DNA from 2 places in the Tardiphaga sp. 709 genome. Region 1 is predicted to be linked to the other one. Evidence: predicted binding sites of a transcription regulator. Region 1 holds the regulator's gene; the other holds the start of a gene.

Region 1 (7,978 bases):
CCTCGACCTCGCCCTTCTACCCGCTGTTCGCATCATTGGATGTCGGCGCGCAGATGATGAAGGGCCGCTCCGGCGAAGTGTTGTGGGACGACACGATCCGGCTTGGCATCGAGCTGCGCAAGAAGATGCGCGCCGTCCGCCGCGAATTCGAGGAGAAGGAAACCCGCACTGAGCGCCGCTGGTTCTTCGAACCCTTCGTACCCGAGCGCGTCGCGATTCCCGACGCAGCCAGCGAAGGCGCCGTTCACAATGTGCCGTGGGAAAGCATCGGCACTGACCAGCTGGCCACCAATCCGGCTTATTGGCAGCTCGCGCCGGACGCCGCTTGGCATGGCTTCCCCGGCATGGAAGCCGGTTTCACCATGACCGATCCCAACAAGCTGACGGTACTGACACCCGGCTTCGACCGCACCACCGGCGGTTATGCGGAACACGGCATCCCTGCGCCTGTGGTGGCGCAGTTTCTGCGCGAAAATCGCATCGTGCCGGAGAAGAACGACCTCAACTCGCTGCTCTTCCTGCTGACCCCCGGCGTGGAAGCCAGCAAGGCCGGCACGCTGATCAGCGGTCTCGTGGCGTTCAAGAAGCTACACGACGACAACGCGCTGCTGGAAGACGTCATCCCGGAATTCGCGCGGCGCAGGCCGGCGCGTTATGCAGGCATACGCCTACGGGATCTGTGCGGCGACATGCACCGGTTCTTCCGCGAGGCCAATGTGAGCGACCTCCAGACCAGGCAATTCTCCGCCGACCATCTGCCGGAGATCGCCATGTCACCTCATGATGCCGCGCGCTGTCTGGTGCGCAACGACGTCGACTACCTCCCCATCGACGAGATCTTCGGGCGTGTCGCGACGACGCCATTCGTGGTCTATCCGCCCGGCATCGCCACGATCGTGCCGGGCGAGCGGCTCACCGAACGGTCCAAGCCGATGATCGATTATCTCAAGATGTTCGAGACCTGTTTCAACACCTTCCCGGGCTTCGACGTCGAGATCCAGGGCATCTACCGCAAGGTCGACGCCAATGGCCGGATCCGGCTTTACACTTACGTGGTCTCCGAATAGGGAGCACGTAAGGAGCCTGATTTGCCAACGGAACTCGAACAGCCGGTCGTCATCCGACCATCACGCGACACCGACGTCGATGCCATGCTCGCGATCTATCGCCGGCATATCCGGCAAGGCGTTGAGGAAGGCGTCAGCGACGCCGACACGCCGCAGCCCGACGATCTTAGAGACCGGCGCAAGAACCTGCGCAGCAAACGGTTCCCGCACCTCGTCGCCACGCAAGGCGGCGAGGTCGTGGGCTACGCCTATGTGGTGCTGTTCCGCAAACGACCGGCCTATCGCTACACGGTCAAGCACTCGATCTATATCCACCACGGACATGTCGGCCGCGGTATCGGCCGCCTGTTGATGCGCGAACTCATCGACGTCTGCGCGGCGGCCGGCTTCCGGCAGATCATCGGCTATATCGATGCCGACAACACGGCCTCGCTCGGCTTGCATGAAAGCTTCGGCTTTGCCCGCGTGGGCTTGCTGCCCGGCGTCGCCTATCGTTCCGGCCGCTGGGCCGACACGATCATGGTTCAGCGCTCGCTGGCCACCGGCTCCACGACACCTCCGCCGCCCATTGGGCGCATGACGTCCACCTAGCTCAAGCGACCGCGGAAGCATTTTCCATGTCCGTCGAGGACCGACGACTGGTGAGGAACAGCCTCCTCAAACCTCGCTCAACGTGCGTTCTGTTGACGGCAAATTAAGCATTGCAGAACACATATGGAACATATAGTGTTCGTTCATGATTTGTTTCGAGATTCTGTGGCTTTGAGTAGTTTGAGAGTGCCCGAACTCGCGCAACCGATCTTCGAACGATCGTCTCTGGATTGAGGCTCACTGTTCGAAGGCCCTTTGAAACGCACGCGGCGGCCGACACCGTCAACTGAGGATGGCTTCAGATGCTCACGCGCAAACAATACGAACTCCTGCGATTCATCGATCAACGGTTGAAGGAAGCCGGCGTCCCGCCCTCCTTCGACGAGATGAAGGATGCGCTCGACCTGCGCTCGAAGTCCGGCATCCATCGTCTGATCACAGCACTGGAAGAACGCGGCTTCATACGCCGTCTACCCAATCGCGCCCGTGCCATCGAAGTCATCAAGCTGCCAGAGCTCGGCGCGCCGGTCACCGGCGGCACCGGACGCCGCGGCTTTACGCCCAGCGTCATCGAAGGCACGCTCGGCAAGGTGCGTTCGGCCGCCAGCATCGCTAGCCACAGCGGCGATGATGACAACGGCCGCACGGTTGCTATCCCGGTCATGGGCCGCATCGCGGCCGGTACGCCGATCGAGGCGCTGCAGACCCGCAGCCACACGATCAGCATGCCCGCCGACATGCTCGGCTCCGGCGAACATTATGCGCTCGAAGTGCGCGGCGATTCCATGCAGGACGCCGGCATTCTCGATGGCGATACCGTGCTGATCCAGCGCAACGAGAGCGCCGACACCGGCGACATCGTGGTGGCCCTGATCGACGACGAGGAAGCCACCCTGAAGCGCTTCCGCCGCCGCGGCGCGTCAATCGCGCTGGAGCCCGCCAACGACGCCTACGAGGTCCGCATCCTGCCGCCCAACCGGGTGCGCATTCAGGGCAAGCTGATCGGCCTGTATCGCCGCTACTGAGGCTATCGCCTCGGCGGACTACTGATCTTCGGGTTGAAGATCGGTTTCCGCCGGCGTCGCATCCGCCGGCCGATTTTGCGGTGGACGACCGCTCTGGATCAGATCGTGCTGGGGCTCATCGGGAATGGCGCGCGACCACGGACGGTCCTGGCCGCGTGGCCGTACAGAGTCGATGGCAAAGCCGTTTGCTGTTCGCTGCAGGCTTACCGCACCATTTCGTTGCAGGCGATCCTGATCGATCACCAGCGCCCTGCAATCTCTCGGCGATTGTCGCGCCGTGACGATGAGCGCCGCTTTCTCGCAATCATCTGTGAAGGCATCCGGCTGTAGAACCAGCGCCACCAAAGCGCCATCGGCCAGCGCCGTGATGCACCCGTCGCGGTCGCAGGACACACCGTGGCTGAGGGAGGCATCCGTTGGCAGCCGGGCGTCGGCATCACCGGCAAGCCACTCCTTCGCGAGAAACGCATCCTTGGCGCTGCGCATCATATGCAGGCGCCCGTCCCTGCCCCGTACCGCAACGCTGCGACCGTCACCCGAGATCAGCATATCGGGCTGCTTGACCAGCAACGCCCAGACAATCGAGAGCGCGAGCACGCCAACTCCCGCAAAGCGCAACGGCGTGCGCAGCAATCCGAGCACGATGATGCCGATACTGGCTGATATCAGCGGTCCGATGCCAAAGGCCGGCATCCGGCCGATGGCGCCGGGCAAGGCTGCCACCCATTGCGTGACCACAATCATCCACTGGATGCCGACATCCATCAGCCGCCAGAACACACCGTCAAAGCCGAACGGCATGGCCACCAGACCGAGAATGCCCGCCGGCATCACCAGCGCCGAGACCACCGGCATCGCCAGGAGATTGGCGACAACGCCATAAGGCGTGACGCGATGGAAATGAAACGCGGCATAGGGCGTGGTGGCGAGGCCCGCGACCAGCGAAGCCAGTACGAGCATCGCGATCTCGCGTCCGCCCCATAGTGCCACGCGCGCCGTCGCGGAATGATCGGGCGAGGCAAACAGCGCGGGCATGCCGATCTGCACCAATGCGACCAGCCCCAGCGTCGCCGCGAATGACATCTGAAAACTGGGATGCACCAGCGCTTCCGGCGCGACGATCAGCACGACCATTGCCGCCACCGCCAGCGTGCGGAACGTCACCGCCCGGCGATCGACCATGACTGCAATCAGCACGACGGCTGTCATGAAAAACGATCTCTGCGTCGCGACTTCAGCACCTGACAACAGCAGATAGAACAGTGCTGCGAATAACGCCGCAGCCGCTGCGACTTTCTTGATCGGGAATGTCACCGTCAGGACAGGGATCAGTGCCAGCAGTGCGCGTATCGCAAAGAACACCACGCCGGCGACAACGGCCATATGATAGCCGGAGATCGACAGCACATGACCGAGTCCGGAGATGAACATCGCATCATTGACGTCAGCCGAAATCGCATCGCGGCGGCCTGTGAGCAGCGCCGTGGCAATGGCGCGGCTATCGCCCGAGAGCACAGTGCGGATCCGCGCATCGATGGCGTCGCGTAGCCCCTGCATGGTCGCCGAATAGCGTAGCGCCACACTCGGCTGTATCGGCGGATCGACTGCCTTGATGCCGCCCACCACGAAGCCAGATGCGCCGATCCCTTGAAAGTACAGATCGCGTCCGAAGTCGTAACTCCCCGGCCGGAGCGGCGACAGCGGCGGCTGCAGCCTTGCCTTCAATTCGACGAAGCTGCCGACGGCAGGCGCCGTGCCCTTCTTCACCGACACCCGCACACGGGTGAGCTTCGGTGCGACGCGCGGGCTGTCCATTGTGGCAACGCGCAGCACGAAGCGATCCGTGCGCTCCCGTTCCTCGTGAGTTTCGACGAAGCCGGTAAGCGCGACGGAATAGAGCGGCTTCGCCAGAACCTCATGAGCCACACGCGCGGTTTTCATGGCAGCCATCGCGAAGCCGGCCGCGATGGCCGCAATGAGCAAAATCAAGGGAAACCATCGCTGCCGCCGGAGCAAAAACGCAGCCAAGCAAAGAAGGCCTGCCGTCGCCGCGGCAACCCAGGCCATCGGCTCTTGCTCAGCGGCAAAATACAGCGCGATGCCGGTGCCGAAAGCGATCGGCACCCAAGGCAGCAAGCGACCGGGACCAGCTTCGGCCCGCACCCACGTCCGGAGCGTCTCAAAACGCGACGTTGAGGACGTTGCAGACGAGACAGCGATGCCTGCCGTAGCCGGCGGCGGCCATGTGGTCGCTGTACCCGCCCGGCCCCGCCGCTGTTGCTGATCCCCGCCCCGCGCCATCGAACGCCCGCACGCCACGCTTGCCCTTCCGAATGCTATCGGAAGGGCAAGCGGCGACTAGCGGAACGGATGCAGAATACGAAAACTAATCCCTGAGGTTGCTCAGGCGAGCTTGGCGTAGCTGTCGCGCAGACCGACGGTGCGGTTGAAGACCAGCTTGCCCGGCGCTGAATCCTTGTCGCGACAGAAATAGCCCTGGCGCTCGAACTGCACGACATCGCTTGTGTTGTCGCTCGCCAGCGCCGGCTCAAGCATGGCGCCGGTCAGCGTCTCCAGCGAGTCCGGATTGAGCTGCGATGCGAACTCGGTCGCATTGGGCTGCGGATCGGCGAACAGCTGATTGTAGACGCGTACTTCCGCCTGCACGGCATCTGCGGCGCTCACCCAATGGATCGTCGCCTTGACCTTGCGGCCGTCCGGCGCATTGCCGCCCCGGGTTTCCGGATCGTAGGTGCAGCGCAGTTCGACCACCTCGCCGGTGGCGTTCTTGATGACGTCCTTGCAGGTGATGAAGTAGCCGTAGCGCAAGCGGACCTCGCGGCCCGGCGCCATGCGGAAGAACTTCTTCGGCGGCTCTTCCATGAAGTCGTCATGTTCGATGTAAAGCTCACGCCCGAACGGGATCTGCCGCGTGCCGAGCGTTTCATCATCGGGATGATTGACCGCTTCGAGCTGTTCGGTCTGCCCTTCCGGGTAGTTCTCGATCACCACCTTGAGCGGCTTCAGCACCGCCATGCGGCGCTGTGCCGTGCGGTTCAGTGTCTCGCGCACGGCGAAGTCGAACATCGAGATATCGACGGTCGAGTTGGCCTTGGCGACACCGATGCGCTTGACGAATTCGCGCAGCGCTTCAGCGGGAATGCCGCGGCGCTGCAGGCCGGCCAGCGTCGGCATCCGAGGATCGTCCCAGCCGGTGACATGGCCACCACGGACGAGTTCGGTCAGCACGCGCTTCGACAGCAGCGTGTAGGTCATGTTGAGGCGCGCGAATTCATACTGATGCGGCCGCGACGGCACCGGCAGGTTTTCCAGACACCAGTCGTAGAGCGGCCGGTGATCCTCGAATTCGAGCGTGCAGATCGAATGCGTCACATGTTCGATGGCATCCGACTGACCGTGCGCGAAGTCGTAGCTCGGATAGATGCTCCAGGCGGTGCCCGTGCGCGGATGATGCGCATGCAGGATGCGATAGATCACGGGATCGCGCAGGTTGATGTTACCCGACGACATGTCGATCTTGGCGCGCAGCACGCGGGCGCCGTTCGGGAATTCGCCGGCACGCATCCGGGCGAACAGATCGAGGTTCTCGTCGACCGGGCGATCGCGGAACGGGCTGTTCTGGCCGGGCTCCGTCAGGGTGCCACGCTTGAAGCGGATTTCTTCCTGCGACTGGTCGTCGACATAGGCTTTGCCCGCGCGGATCAGATGTACCGCCCAGTCATAGAGCTGCTCGAAATAATCCGAGGCGTAATGCAGGTTGCCTTCGCCCCAGTCGAAGCCGAGCCAGCGTACGTCGCGCTGGATGGCGTCGATATATTCCTGCTCTTCCTTGGTCGGATTGGTGTCGTCGAAACGCAGGTTGCAGTGGCCGCCGAACTCCTCGGCAACGCCGAAATTCAGGCAGATCGACTTGGCATGCCCGAGATGCAGGTAGCCGTTGGGCTCCGGCGGAAAGCGCGTCACCACGCTCTTGTGTTTGCCGGATTGCAGGTCCGCCGCAACGATGTCGCGGATGAAGTCTCGGCCTGCGTCGGATACCGATTCGTCTGTCATTTGCTGCCTTTCAAGCTGCGCCCTATGTGCCAAATCCGGAAGGCCGCGCCAAGGCCGGATCAGGGGCCGGGTCCCGCGAAAGGGCCTTTTCCGATGCGGTTCCGGCCCCAAATCCGCGTTTATTCGCCGTGAGACAGCGCCCTGTCGTTGTGATAAACGCCGGCCAACAGTCACACCGAAATCGATCGAACCCTCTGATATGACCACTCCTGTCGTTACCCGTTTCGCCCCCTCGCCGACCGGCTTCCTCCATATCGGCGGTGGACGCACCGCGCTGTTCAACTGGCTCTATGCCAAGAAGACCGGTGGCAAGATGCTGCTGCGGATCGAGGATACGGACCGCGAACGCTCCACCGATGCCGCGATCGACGCCATTATCGACGGGTTGAAGTGGCTGGGCATCGAATGGGATGGCGACACCGTCTTCCAGTTCGCCCGTGCCGGCCGGCACCGCGAAGTCGCCGAGCAACTGCTCGCCGAGGGCAAGGCGTATTATTGCTATGCCAGCGCCGAGGAACTGCAACAGATGCGCGAGACGGCCCGCGCCGAGGGCAAGTCCAAGCTCTATAACGGGCTGTGGCGCGACCGTGATCCGTCGGATCCGCGCCCCGACGTCAAGCCGACGATCCGCCTGAAGGCGCCGCTCACCGGCGAGACCGTGATCGAGGATCAGGTGCAGGGCCGTGTGGTCTGGCAAAACGAAAATCTCGACGACCTCGTGCTGCTGCGCGGCGACGGCAATCCGACCTACATGCTGGCCGTGGTGGTGGACGACCATGACATGGGCGTGACGCATGTGATCCGCGGCGACGACCATCTGATCAACGCCGCCCGCCAGAAGCAGATCTACGACGCGCTCGGCTGGACCGTGCCCAGCATGTCGCATATTCCGCTGATCCACGGACCCGATGGCTCGAAACTCTCAAAGCGCCACGGCGCGCTCGGCGTCGAGGCCTATCGCGCGCTGGGTTACGTGCCCGCCGCCCTGCGGAATTATCTGGTGCGGCTCGGCTGGAGCCATGGCGATCAGGAAATCTTCTCGACCCAGGAAATGATCGACGCCTTCGACCTGTCGGGGATCGGCCGTTCCGCCGCGCGCTTCGATTTCGCCAAGCTCGAAAATCTCAACGGTCACTACATCCGTCACACCGACGATCAATCCCTCGTGACCATGTTCGAGGACGTGCTGAATTACGTGCCCGGCGGCACCGAACTGAAGGC
Region 2 (7,978 bases), 1.5 Mb from region 1:
CTGCTGCCGCCGACATCCGGCGACGTGATCATCGACGGCGTCTCGATGAGCGATCCCGCACAGGCCGGCGCGCGCAAGCTGCTGCGCAAGCGCATCCAGATGATCTTTCAGGATCCCTATGCCAGCCTCAATCCGCGGCTGCGCGTCGATGCCATCATCGCCGAGCCGATCCGCGCCTTCGATCTCATTCAGGGCGAGCGCGACATCCGCGCGCGGGTCGGCGAATTGCTGACTTTGGTGGGCCTGCATCCCGACGACGGGCAGAAATATCCGCATCAGTTCTCCGGCGGCCAGCGCCAGCGTATCGCCATTGCCCGCGCGCTCGCCTCCGAGGCCGAATTCATCGTCTGCGACGAGCCGACCTCGGCGCTGGATGTGTCGGTGCAGGCGCAGATTCTCAACCTGATGCGCGAGCTGCAAGATAAATTCGGCCTGACCTATCTGTTCATCAGCCACAACCTTGCCGTGGTCAGGCACATGGCCGACCGGATCGGCGTGATGTATCTCGGCCGAATCGTGGAGATTGCGGAAGGGCGCGAACTTTTCCGCGCGCCGCGCATGCCCTATACGCGCATGCTGCTCGGCGCCGTGCCGGATCTGGCCATGTCAGGCCGCGCACGCATCGCGGTCTCCGGCGAGATTCCGAATCCGATCGATCCGCCCTCCGGCTGCACGTTTCATCCGCGCTGCCCGGAAGTGTTCGATCTCTGTCGTAAAGTCGTGCCGGATCTGATCGACGGCGTCGCCTGTCATGCGGTCAACAAACTCATCGCGCCACCAAGCGAGGCTGTCCCCGCCGGGCGGCGATAATTGCGATCAGCGTGCACTCAGATCAGGGCGCCCTGAAACGACAACGCGGCAGGCACCGCAGGGTATCGGCAACAGACCCCCACAGCACCCACCGCGAAATCATTCAGCCGACACTGTCGGCTGCAAGACCGGTCCGGCAAGATCACTGCGCATGAACGTCAGTGCGTCTCCGGACCCTATCCGATCAATCTTCTGCCGGCTCCTCGCCGTCACCGCCGTCTTCGTCGCGCTCAATGGGACCGGCGAGAATCTGCTCGGCGATCAGGCCGGAATTCTGCCGGATCGAGGCTTCGATCTTGGCGGTCATGTCCGGATTGGCCTTGAGAAACGCCTTGGAGTTCTCGCGGCCCTGGCCGAGACGCTGGCTGTCATAGGAGAACCAGGCGCCGGACTTCTCGACGATGCCAGCTTTCACGCCGAGATCGAGGATTTCGCCCATCTTGGAGACGCCTTCGCCATACATGATGTCGAATTCGACCTGCTTGAAAGGCGGCGCCAGCTTGTTCTTCACGACCTTGACGCGGGTCGAATTGCCGACCACTTCGTCGCGCTCCTTGATCGCGCCGATGCGGCGGATGTCGAGACGGACCGAAGCGTAGAATTTCAGCGCATTGCCGCCGGTGGTGGTTTCCGGCGAACCATACATCACACCGATCTTCATGCGGATCTGGTTGATGAAGATCACCATCGTATTGGATTTGTTGATCGAAGCGGTCAGCTTGCGCAGCGCCTGGCTCATCAACCGCGCTTGAAGTCCGGGCAGCGCGTCGCCCATTTCGCCTTCGAGTTCGGCGCGCGGCACCAGCGCTGCCACGGAGTCGATGATCAGCACGTCCACCGCGCCGGAGCGCACCAGCGTGTCGGCGATTTCCAGCGCCTGTTCGCCGTGATCCGGCTGCGAGATCAGGAGTTCATCGACATTGACGCCCAGCTTGCGGGCATAGACCGGGTCGAGCGCGTGTTCGGCGTCGATGAAGGCGCAGATGCCGCCCTTCTTCTGGGCTTCCGCGGCGCAATGCAGCGCCAAAGTGGTCTTGCCCGAGGATTCCGGTCCGTAGATCTCGATCACGCGGCCCTTCGGCAGCCCGCCGACGCCGAGCGCGATATCGAGGCCGAGCGAGCCCGACGAAATCACCTCGATGTCCATCGACCGGTCGTTCTTGCCGAGCTTCATCACCGAGCCCTTGCCGAACTGGCGCTCGATCTGGGAGAGCGCGGCCGACAGGGCCTTGGTCTTGTCCATGGAGGATCCTTCAACGATACGCAGGGCAGTCGGAGTGGTAGCCATTGATCTAGCTCCTTATGAAGGGATTCGCGACAGGACAAACGGCAAGCGCCAAAGGATGGCGGCGCTGTTCGGGTTAAAAACAATGTACCCCATCTGTTCTATGTTCGCAATATGTTCTTTTGGAATTTTGGGTACCGGCCTGTTTTCGACCGCAGTGGCCAGGTTTGATTTGAGCAGTGGCCTGATTTGATTTCGCCGCAATTATAAAGTTCCGTTAACGCAACCAGAGGAGGTTGCATTGAACAACGACACTCCAGTTTTCCACGCATTCAAACACGGTATCTGGATGGGTATAGGCACTCGCGCTGCAATTGCTGCGCGAGGTTATGATTGCGATGGCATCGTTCATTGGTGCCCGAACAACCTGTTGATAGGCGGCTGGCGCGATCGGTGATTGATCATGACCAACGACAACCCGACAAGTCTTCGTATGGGGTTCGGCTACCATCAGGCTCGAAAATCTGGCCTAGGCGGCATCCGCGCCGATCGATCTCCCAACCAAGTAAACCGGGACACGCGCGAAAATAAAGCTGCGAGGCAGTTGCGCGAGGAAGCCGAAGCCGATCCCGACTGGGGCCCGTTTATAGAGCATTGGATTTTGGACGGTATCAGCGCAGAGGTCACGCTAAATGCTCTGTGGCGCAGCCAAGCTTATATGAGCTTTAAGAGTCGGGGCTATTCCCGCAAAACAACGTCTCGTTATTGGTGGTAAGGTCGCCTTAGTGGGCGGCCTCTTTCATTTTTTGCTTTCCGGCGGCATAGGCCCTCAGTGTCGCAGATCAGGCTTGGAGCATTGCGCAGTTAGCGGATATCACACTCGCTGTAGCGCCCTCGATGCAAAAAGAGACGCCGCCGGACTGGCGCCGAAAGTTCTTGGTAATTCAAGGCGGCAAACAATAGCGTCCCCAATGCAATTGCCGTAGCCTCTCCCTGCAACTAGGGGGAGGCTTTGCCATGGCCGCAGGAGAAATCGCCGCTGCCGTTACTGGCATCCGCGCGGCGCTTGATATCACTAAGGCAATGGTAGGTTTGCGCGACGCTGAGGCTTTTCGCGCCAAGTCCATTGAGCTTCAAGCTGTTGTCTTGGACGCTTTCGAGAAGGCCATAGAAGCCCGCGAGACTTATTCCACGCAGGCTGATCGCATACGATCGCTTGAAGCAGAAGTGGCGAATCTTAAAACATGGGACGCTGAGAAGCAGCGCTATGAACTTAAGACTGTCGGGCATGGGGCGGTGGCTTACATGTTGAAGCCAGATGCACGGGGCACCGAAACACCGCATTGGCTCTGTCCTAACTGCTTCGCGAAAGGTCAAAAGGCTTTTTTCCAGCCGGACGGAAGAAAAGTTGGTCGCGATAGCATCTACCTTTGCGCAGGATGCAGAGGGCAAATGATCGTCACATATGCCGCTACGTGGGATCCGACTTAGTCGCCCATTTTGATTTTCAGAGTGGCCTAATTTCGGCCAGTACCAGAATTTGGGTACCGGCCTCCTTTGAACCTGCGAGTGGCGATGACAAACCCTAGAATAGCCATGGCATGTTTGGTTATTGTCGTCCTGACGGCCGCCTTTTTCGTCGTCGATGCGCGCACCTCTTGCCAACAACAGCACGGGCCGGACTATCGCTGCATCCCGAGCGGGCGGAATCTGGTCAGGTAGTCATCACCTGAAGTGGCCCCTTTTGCATCGAGTGCCGGATTGATGAAGAAACTCACGACCATCATTCACTTCATCTGGGCAATCTCTGCAGTTACGTTGGGTACGACAATAGGCGCTCTGTACGGGTGGGAGCATCATGGGTGGATTGGTGCCATCGCCCTTGGCTTCGTTGGATTCTGTTTCGGCACGCTTGCTGCGGCTTCCCCTCAAATGGTCATGCAAATCCTTCGCTAGCCTCAGTGGCCCGGTTCGAAAACGGCAGCCGCCCGATTGGAACTATCGAGCCACCTTTGAACCTTCTGCGCGCTTCCCGCACAACAGGATGTCCGCATCGCTCATGCGTTCAATCCGACATGGGAAGGTCACACGCCGTGAAGACGATCGCACTGCTCTCCGCCGCTGCCCTATTGCTCGTCGAACTCAGCGGCGCGATGCCCAGGTCGAGCGTGGGTGGCCCGCTGACCATCATGCTGATCATGTTTATCGCCATGCTGGCGGTGGGAATTCACGAGGCCTGGACAAAGAAGCGCGGCCCGCTTGGATGGATCGCGAGCATTGTCGCTTCGGTCATCGGCGGCTTCGTGGCGGCGAGCCTGGTCGGCGTGGTCATGGACATGATAGGCCCGCACCTGCACCTCAACGGGTCGCTCGCGTCCTCGCAACATCCTCTGCTCTATATCTCGCTCGCGGGCATGGCGATCCTCACGGTGCTCGGATCATGGATCACGCTGCAGATCCCAGGCTGGGTCCTGAAGCCCAGCGAAGCACCCCATAGCGGTGCATGAGGCAAGTCCCCTTCTTTGAACCTTTGTGCAGCTTTCCCGCACAACAGGGGGTGAAGCCAGCGAGTGAAATCCGATGAACAGAAATCAGCGCATGGTCGTGGTAACAGCACTCTGCGTGATCGCAACCGTGCTGGCATTTACATTTCTCGTCTGGTCACACGGGCACATTTCCAACGCCGCAAAATTTGTCGTCTTCTATACGAACACCGATCCCCATTTCCCCGGCCTCGTCAACTATTGGGGCATCTATATTCGGCACGGTCTTGCCGGATATCTGCTCGGTCTGATTGCGCCCATCTGCCTTCTGGCGGTCGCTGCATTCGTTGCCCTGGGCAGGCCTTCATCGGGCGATCTGGGGACGTTACCAAGGTAAGACCGCCTCGGGACACGGCCTCTTTTGGTCATTGCGGCGGCTTGAACGGGCCGGACGCCGGGGTCACCCCAAGGCAGGCAAGTCCGGTCACCGCAGGCGGCGGGCCCGCACACTCTGGACAGTTCCCTGTCACCACTTTAGAACGCTTCTAGCCAGGGAGCGTGGATGCCCAAGCCAAAGAAAACCGCCGCCGAACTTCAGAAGATCATTCGAGAAGCCGCCGCAATCGCCGGGCCATGGCCCAAGAACATGAGCGTGATCATCTATTCGCTCGATGACAGCTGGCGCGTCATCGTCAGCTACTCGGATCCGGCCCAGACCCCCTTTCGCGACCGGTTGATGGAGATCTGCCGGGGCCTCGCCCATTTCTACGATCTGGACGAGCCGGCCTAGAGTCGCCCGGTGCCGCGCACCGGGCCCATGGCACCTGTGCCTTATCCGGCGAGATGCATCTCGCGTGTGGCGATCAGGTCGCGGATCGGTTGCGCGATCGGCACCGGACGATGGGTCTTTTGATCGGTATTGACCCAGACGATCTCGCCCGTCGCAAACAGATCGCTCGGCTGCGCGCGCGAAGATGCCGAGTTCGAACACCAGACTGGAATTGCCGATCCGCGCCACGCGCGCGGCGACATCCAGCTCCTGATCGAACAGGATCGGCGCCTTGTATTCGATCACCGATTTGACGACGTGAAAGTCGACGCCGCTCACTTTCGCATCGGCAAACTGGTCATAGCCGAGCGCACGAAAATATTCGGTAATGGTCGTATCGAAGTAAGTGAGATAGTGCGCGTTGAACACGACGCCCTGGCCATCGATCTCGGAATAGCGCACCCGAAACGGGTGGAAGAACCAGAACCGGTCGCGCGACATATGCCCCTCGCCTATGATGGCGGCTTCGATCTCCGCCCTGATGCTCCCTAGCCTCTCTTGCGCAGCGAAGCCAGCCGCCGCAGGGAGACCTCATGCCGCAACTCAGGTCCGCTTGATTGCTTTCAGCACAATGAAAATGTGCGACGCAGCGATGATCACCGACGCCAGCATGAGTCCGAGATTGGCGCCGTGAACCTTCTCCGGTGCGAAGGTCGTCGCCGTCCAGATGATCAGGCGCACCGTCAGCATGAAGATGACCATGCCCCACAGTGCAATCCGCTTCGGCGCATCCCAAGTCGGTTTGCCGTCGAAGCCCCATTGCATCGCGATGCGCTCACCTGCAATTCGCGGCTCGCCATAGAGGTTGCACCCGATCATCACGACCAGAGCACATGCAAATACGATATCGGCCGACGACATGATTGCCCCTATGTGAAATCGCGGCCGGATGACGCCCGCATCTCATCCCATCATACCGCAACGATCATGGCGCCCCATACCATGGCGGCCTTCGATGACAACCCAGAGATGCATCACGGCTCCGAAAACGGATCCCTGCACGCGACGAGCCGCGCAAAAAAACCGTTTATTTGCCGCAAATTTTGCACATTTCTATCGACGCGCGGAACAAGTTGGTTTAGCGGTATCATCGTCTTACAGCAACCTCAGGTGCTGCAGACGATTTACGCGCGCGCCAGCTGTGGTCGTTTCCCGTGCCTCGATTTTTCTTTCATATTATCGCCGAAAACACGTTCCTCGACGATGAAGGGACGAGCTTCAAGGACGATCAGGAAGCGATGCTGCACGCACGACAGCTCGCACTGGAGATGGTGCGCAGCCTCGGCACGATAAAGGGCGCGATCGTCGTCGAGAACGAAGACAGCGGCGGATTGTTCGAAGTGCCGCTGTCCTGGAGCAACTGACACAAGCGCATATTTCAATGGCTGCGCGCAGGCTTCCGTCAATTTGCGCGCCCGGCGGCACGAGCCGCCGATGCCACGTCATCGCCTGATCAATTCGCAGCGCTGCCGGTCTTGGTGCGTGGCTGCTTCGCGGGCGCAGCCGCCTTCGGCGCATCGCTGCGCACATTGCCCCATGGATCGGCCGCAGCCTTGGTGTCGGGAATCTTGCGCAGCGACTCGCGATACGCCTTCTCGGTGATCGCGTCCTGCTCTTTCTCTTCCGCCGATTTGGTCTTCACCTCCGGCATCAGGTTCATCATCTGCGCGGCGGCCGGTCCGGTCAGAAGCGCGAGCGCTGCGACGACGCTGAATAGTTTGCTGGATCGTTTCATGGCACCAAAGCTCCGTGAATTTCGGAGGCGTTATACCACCGGCCATTCGGGCACGCCAAGCGCCTGACGCAAGGCACCCCGTCGTGCCTCACGCAGGTTGAAACCTTCGGAAACCGGGAAACCCGGGCGCTGGCCCGGACTGGGCCTAGTCGCCCAGCACTTTCTCCGCGGCCGTCACGATGCTGATGGTCGGGTGCGCCGCGCAATAGGTGCCGAACTTCTTGGCGTTCTCGACGAACACCTCGGTATCGATGATCGCATCGTCCGAGTCGCCCTTGTACCAGCCGTCCATCCAGGTCAGCACCATCTTGATCTCGTCGGGGCCGGACTCGACGAATTGCTTGCAGGACATGGTGGACAGATCGAGCACGACAGCCTGGGCCGGCGCGGCAGAGAACATGGCAGCGGCAGTCAATAAGGCGCAGGCGAATTTCATCATGGTCCCCTTCCCCGAAAAATGACGCCGGCCGATGGCTGGCTGAGCGTCCAACGGCCCGACGGTATCATGGAGCCCATTTCCTTGATTTGATATTTTTATGAAATCTTCTGATCCTTCAGAACTTCACGAAGGATGAACAGACGGGTCCGGATTTCCAGAATCGGCTTTATCGGCCGGCAAGATCGCGGTGCTAGACGTGGCGCATGCAGACGATGCGGACGACGACCATGATCGAGAAACGAGCGGCTCCTCGACACCGGGTTCTGAAGCGCGGCACGCTGGCCTTCGGCGGCGGCGGTATCGATTGCACCGTCCGCAACCTATCGGCCTCCGGCGCGCGGGTTGATATCGCAAGCCCGCTCGGCCTGCCGCAGAATTTCGTGCTGGTGATCGAGGCGGATCACTTCATCCGCCGCTGCCGGCCGGTCTGGAATAACGACCGCCAGCTCGGCGTAGC

Evidence for each region. Region 1 encodes LexA, which represses DNA repair genes until DNA is damaged. Its sites were predicted from a motif close to TGTTCNNNNTGTGTTCNG; they were not measured.
Region 2: recA (recombinase RecA) is a predicted target of LexA. The motif match lies at 2,200-2,217, and genes of this name have one in related genera.

The regions. Positions count from the first base shown of each region.
Region 1 is NZ_CP135529.1:71,269-79,246, reverse strand. Features, by position in the region: gene RSO67_RS00390 (Orn/Lys/Arg decarboxylase N-terminal domain-containing protein) at 1-1,067, shown strand, start outside; gene RSO67_RS00385 (GNAT family N-acetyltransferase) at 1,152-1,658, shown strand; gene lexA (transcriptional repressor LexA) at 1,961-2,683, shown strand; gene RSO67_RS00375 (ComEC/Rec2 family competence protein) at 2,702-4,984, opposite strand; gene RSO67_RS00370 (glutamine--tRNA ligase/YqeY domain fusion protein) at 5,087-6,757, opposite strand; gene gltX (glutamate--tRNA ligase) at 6,957-7,978, shown strand, end outside.
Region 2 is NZ_CP135529.1:1,526,642-1,534,619, forward strand. Features, by position in the region: gene RSO67_RS07810 (oligopeptide/dipeptide ABC transporter ATP-binding protein) at 1-810, shown strand, start outside; gene recA (recombinase RecA) at 995-2,098, opposite strand; gene RSO67_RS07820 (hypothetical protein) at 2,499-2,810, shown strand; gene RSO67_RS07825 (hypothetical protein) at 3,053-3,526, shown strand; gene RSO67_RS07830 (hypothetical protein) at 4,129-4,542, shown strand; gene RSO67_RS07835 (hypothetical protein) at 4,616-4,915, shown strand; gene RSO67_RS07840 (hypothetical protein) at 5,081-5,308, shown strand; partial or broken gene RSO67_RS07845 (acyl-CoA thioesterase) at 5,492-5,788, opposite strand; gene RSO67_RS07850 (hypothetical protein) at 5,891-6,208, opposite strand; gene RSO67_RS07855 (DUF6894 family protein) at 6,502-6,711, shown strand; gene RSO67_RS07860 (hypothetical protein) at 6,801-7,082, opposite strand; gene RSO67_RS07865 (HdeA/HdeB family chaperone) at 7,228-7,518, opposite strand; gene RSO67_RS07870 (PilZ domain-containing protein) at 7,749-7,978, shown strand, end outside.